One region of the Pseudoalteromonas sp. NSLLW218 genome, then DNA from elsewhere that is predicted to be linked to it. Evidence: riboswitches for the same ligand, from Rfam matches in the RefSeq annotation. Region 1 holds a riboswitch; the other holds the start of a gene.
The links. Region 1 has a riboswitch for cobalamin ahead of I6E80_RS02365 (TonB-dependent receptor). Riboswitches for the same ligand answer to the same signal wherever they lie in the genome.

Region 1 (2,412 bases):
AAGTTCGTGTAACGGGTAAAAAACGTGACGATCTTCAAGAGGCTATGCAAGTAGTACGCAGCGCTGAACTAGGTCAGCCTTTTCAGTTTAAAAATTTCCGCGATTAATAAAGCTTTATAAGCTTTGTAATAAAGCGCGCTTTGATTTTTTACTTTTGATTAAAGCCGCTTTATATATTCCCTTCTAAAGACCTTTCTTCGATTGATCCGCTTTTTAGTATTTAAGCTACTATATTTATTACATGTGATTTTTATACAAGGTATTAAATGAAAGCCTATCAATTATTTTTGCTATTTCTGTTAGCTCTATTTACGCAGCCTAGTTTATCAAAAGCAATTGATATTAATATATTGGTTGAAGATGGCTATTTCCCGATTGTTATTGATGCACAAACACAACGGGGGCTTGCACCTGAGTTTATAAAAATATTGAATGACTCACAGAGCGAATTTAACTTTATACTCAATTCCTTACCTGTTAAAAGGCTATCAAAGTCTGTTGAACAGGGGCATTTTGATGTTCTATTCTTAATGGCATTGCAATGGATCCCGCAATCTATGCGCTCGAATGTGATGCAAAGTAGTTTTTATATGATTACAAAAAATGAGTTATATGCGCTTAAAGAAAATGCAATAAATCAAGCTTATTTTAATGATTTACGAGCACTAACAAAAGTAGGGGTTTTAGGCTATTCGTATCACTTTGCTGGCTACAATACTGATGCATATTACTTAAGTGAGGAGCACAGTGTTAGCCTTACTATAGACGAATACAACGTGGTAAAAATGTTGTTACTAAAGCGTGCCAACATTGGCGTACTAAATAGCATTGCGTACCAGTATTTTAAAGACCAAAAAGCTTTCGATATGAGTTTGCTATACAAAAGTGAAATCCCCGATGCCGTTTTCGATACTCACTTTTTAGTTAATACTCAGCAAAGCAAAATATCAGCGTCTAAAATTGATGCTATTCTTAATTCTTCAGCTATTAAGTTCCAGATCAAAAGCCTGCTAAATAAATACGGTGTTTCTTCAAGTTTTAATATTGAGTAATACTTATAGTTAAACTGTTTTAGCTGTATAGACGTCCGTTGACATTTGTAAACAAAATGCTCACAATAGCCGCATATTTTTGAGGTGCTTGCTTAATGCTTATGCATTGGTTTTAAGGTATTGAAACTAACAGCAAGATAATCGGGAAGTTGGTGAGTTTTCATGATGACTACAAGCCCAACACTGCCCCCGCAACGGTAAAGTATTGCATATTTTTATGTGCTTACTGAGTCCGGAGACCGGCCTTGATGCAATCTTACTTACTTAAATCTTTGCGGTGGGCAAAGGTAGGGGACATCATGTTAAATAAAACAACTCTAGGCGTTGCTATTTCTGCTGCGCTTTCATTTTCTGTGTCTGCTGCAGATAATTCAATTGAAAAAATAACCGTTACTGCTAATAAATTTGAGCAATCAATCAATGACGTTTTAGCGAGTGTAAGTGTTATTGAACGCGCTGAAATAGAAGCAAGCAACGTACGCGATTTACCAACCTTGTTAAGCACGCGAGTTGGTTTTCAGGTTAATCCAAACGGTGGTTTTGGCCAAAATACAGGTGTGTCACTTCGTGGTACTGGCTCTGGCGATACGCTAATTTTGATTGACGGTGTACGTACGGGTTCTGCAACACTTGGTCAAAAAGCATTAAATAATGTTCCTTTAAATAGTATCGAACGCATCGAAATTATTAAGGGCTCTCGCGCGGCTGTTTACGGCTCTGATGCACTCGCTGGCGTAATCAACATTATAACGCGTGAATCAGATAACTTATCTTTGAGTGCTACGTTTGGATCTGATTCTTATCAAAATTATCAAGTGGCAGGCTCTGTAAAATCAGGCGATATAACAACAGCATTTAATGCAGGATTTGAAAAAACAGATAACTTTGATGTACTGCAAGGCGTAGCACCCGATGAAGATGGCTATGAAAATAAAAATCTTGGTTTTAAAGTAAATTATTCTGATGCACACTACGGCGACTTTAAGTTATTAGGTCAATACAATGAAGGTTTCGCAGATTACGACAGTCGCTTTAGTCCAGCCGACAGTACGATTGAACGAGATGATTTTAAAAACTACCAGCTTTCTGCTGGTTGGAGTAAAAACTACACTAATCAAACGCACAGTATTGATTTAGCGCTAGCAACGGATGATTCAGACAATACATATGTCGATTTTTCAGTTGGACCAACAACAAGTACTTTTATAACTAAACGCACACAGGTTGATTATAACGGCCAATACCTATTATCTGATGAGCTTAACATTAGTGGTGGTGTTAACTGGTACAACGATGATGTATCTCATAGTTCGCAACTATTTGTTGAAGACAGCCGAGATGTACTTGCTGTGTTTGTAGG
Region 2 (2,412 bases), on a different contig from region 1:
TGGTTTATCTTTTAATGCACTTGCCGACGTAGACATTTACGGTAAAGCGAATGTAACAGTGCAATCATCAGATGATGGCGAAGGGTCTTTTACTGAGATAAAAAGTAATGCATCTCGTCTTGGTGTTAAAGGTTCTGAAAAAATAAATGATAGTTTAGAAGCGGTATATAAGTTTGAGTTTCAAGTTGATGTGTCTGATGCTGATTCAAAAGGCGATAACGACGACAATATTTCTGCGCGTAACCAATACGTTGGTTTAAAAGGTGCGTTTGGCCAAGTAGTTATTGGTCGTAACGATACTGCGCTTAAGCAATCTCAAGGCAAGTTGGATTTATTTAACGACCTTGAAGGCGACATTAAAAATGTATTTAAAGGTGAAAACCGCTTAGGAAATACAGTTAGTTATTCATCAAACTCATACGAAGGCTTTAAAGTACTTGCTACTTTTGTAGCTGAAGACGATGTAGACGCTGATAACGGTTACTCAATGGCAGTGACCTACGGTGACGTTGCACTTAAAAAGAGCGCGGTATACGCCTCTATTGCAGCCGATAGCGAAGTAAATGGCTACGATGTAGTGCGTGCATCAATCCAGGGTAAAGTTGAAAACTTTAAATTGGGCGCAATGTACCAAACACAAGAAGCAGTAGATGGCAGCGCAGAAGCGGATGGTTACTTGCTAAATGCTGCTTACAGCATGGGTAACAACACATTTAAAGTGCAATACCAAGATATGGACTTTGACGACAGCGACGATAAGTCAGCAATTTCAGTTGGTCTTGATCACAAATTAAATAAAAACATTAAAGTATTTGGTTTTTACTCAAGCTTCGATATGGACAACAACGTTGACCAAGACTACGTAGGCTTAGGTATTGAATACAAGTTTTAACGGCAGGGCGTGTTTATCTTTGGTGGTTGAATTTGCAGCAGTGTGTTTGGTTTTTAGGCAAGGCAGAGTCTGTGAAATGTGGTTATTCCCCATAAATAGGCGATAACGTAGCATAAATACCAAACATGCGCTGCCCTCAGGGTTCTTTCTAGGGACGATTTACTCTTTGTTGCCTACATGGATGTAGGTAAGGGGCGTGAGCAGGACGCGGAAGCTTTGCTCGGTTTTTACTTAGCCCACTAGGTTACAAACCTCGCGCCGCGATTTAATCGCCCCTAGATTGAACAAATTTAAATCCACAAAGGTCAATACGCCCTAGTTAAAACACTCCCTTTTTAACCGCGCTCTTTTGAGTGCGGTTTTTTTTGCTTTAAATTATTTACTTAGCCGCCCATAATAGAGCTTCATTTGGAATGAGGTGCGAGTCCTCGACTGTTCCCGCAACTGTAAGCAGCTGAGCTGTAAGTCAGATACAAATGGTATAATACCAATTTTATTAAAAACATGATCTTTCTAGCGAATTAAATAACTTACTAACTTTGTTAAAAATTATTCATATATAACAACTATATGTCATAATTTCCGCCTTGTTATTAAGCTATTTATTTGTTGCTGTAATAGCTCACTAATTTAATGCAATTGGTATGAATTTTTTTAACGAGCGGGTTTACTCATTTTTTTCTTGTAGTGCATTAGTATTTTTATCGCATTTTTAGTGAGTTTAACCTAGCCTAGGACTGACTATTGCACACTCAAACGCCATTAAATACACCATTGCTAAACGTTAAAAACGTATCGTGGGATATTGGCAATAAAACGATTCTCAAAAAAATAAACCTTAAAATAACCACAGGTAAATTTGTTGGCTTAATTGGTCCCAATGGCGCAGGTAAATCGAGCTTATTGCGTTGTTTATATCGTTTTAATAAACCTAGTGATGGCGTTGTAGAGTTTAACAACACCGACATTTGGCAGCTAAAAAGCGATGAGTACGCAAAAAAAGTAGCGGTTGTTTTACAAGAAACCCCGTCGCAATTTAACTTAAGCGTATTTGACGTTATTGCGCTTGGCCTAACGCCTCATAAATCGTTATTTAGCTCAATAACTAACATTGATAAACAAAAAATCATTCAAGCAATCAACACCGTAGGGTTGGTAGATCATAGCGATCAAAGCTTTGAGTCGCTCTCAGGCGGTGAAAAGCAACGTGCCTTGATAGCCCGCGCCATAGTCCAGCAACCTCAACTGTTAATAATGGACGAGCCAACTAGCCATTTAGATGTTAAATACCAAATACAGGTAATGGAGCTTGCTAAATCGTTGGGTGTAACGGTGTTTGCATCGTTTCATGATTTAAACTTAGCCTCGGCAATGTGCGATGAACTAGTGGTTATTAAAAATGGTGAAATTACGCATTCAGGCGCCCCAAGTGAGGTATTAACCGAAAACATGTTAGGCGACGTTTTTGGTGTCTGCGCCCAAGTAAATAACCACCCGCAAATATCGAAGTCGGGAAATAG

Region 2: it holds a riboswitch for cobalamin, as region 1 does, so the genes downstream of both, I6E80_RS10260 (ABC transporter ATP-binding protein) here and I6E80_RS02365 (TonB-dependent receptor) in region 1, are expected to answer to the same signal.

The regions. Positions count from the first base shown of each region.
Region 1 covers NZ_JADYWO010000001.1:516,494-518,905, forward strand. Annotated here, with positions in the region: gene I6E80_RS02355 (YajQ family cyclic di-GMP-binding protein) at 1-107, shown strand, start outside; gene I6E80_RS02360 (ABC transporter substrate-binding protein) at 267-1,052, shown strand; cobalamin riboswitch at 1,151-1,315, shown strand; gene I6E80_RS02365 (TonB-dependent receptor) at 1,352-2,412, shown strand, end outside.
Region 2 covers NZ_JADYWO010000006.1:22,737-25,148, reverse strand. Annotated here, with positions in the region: gene I6E80_RS10265 (porin) at 1-892, shown strand, start outside; cobalamin riboswitch at 1,257-1,389, shown strand; gene I6E80_RS10260 (ABC transporter ATP-binding protein) at 1,637-2,412, shown strand, end outside.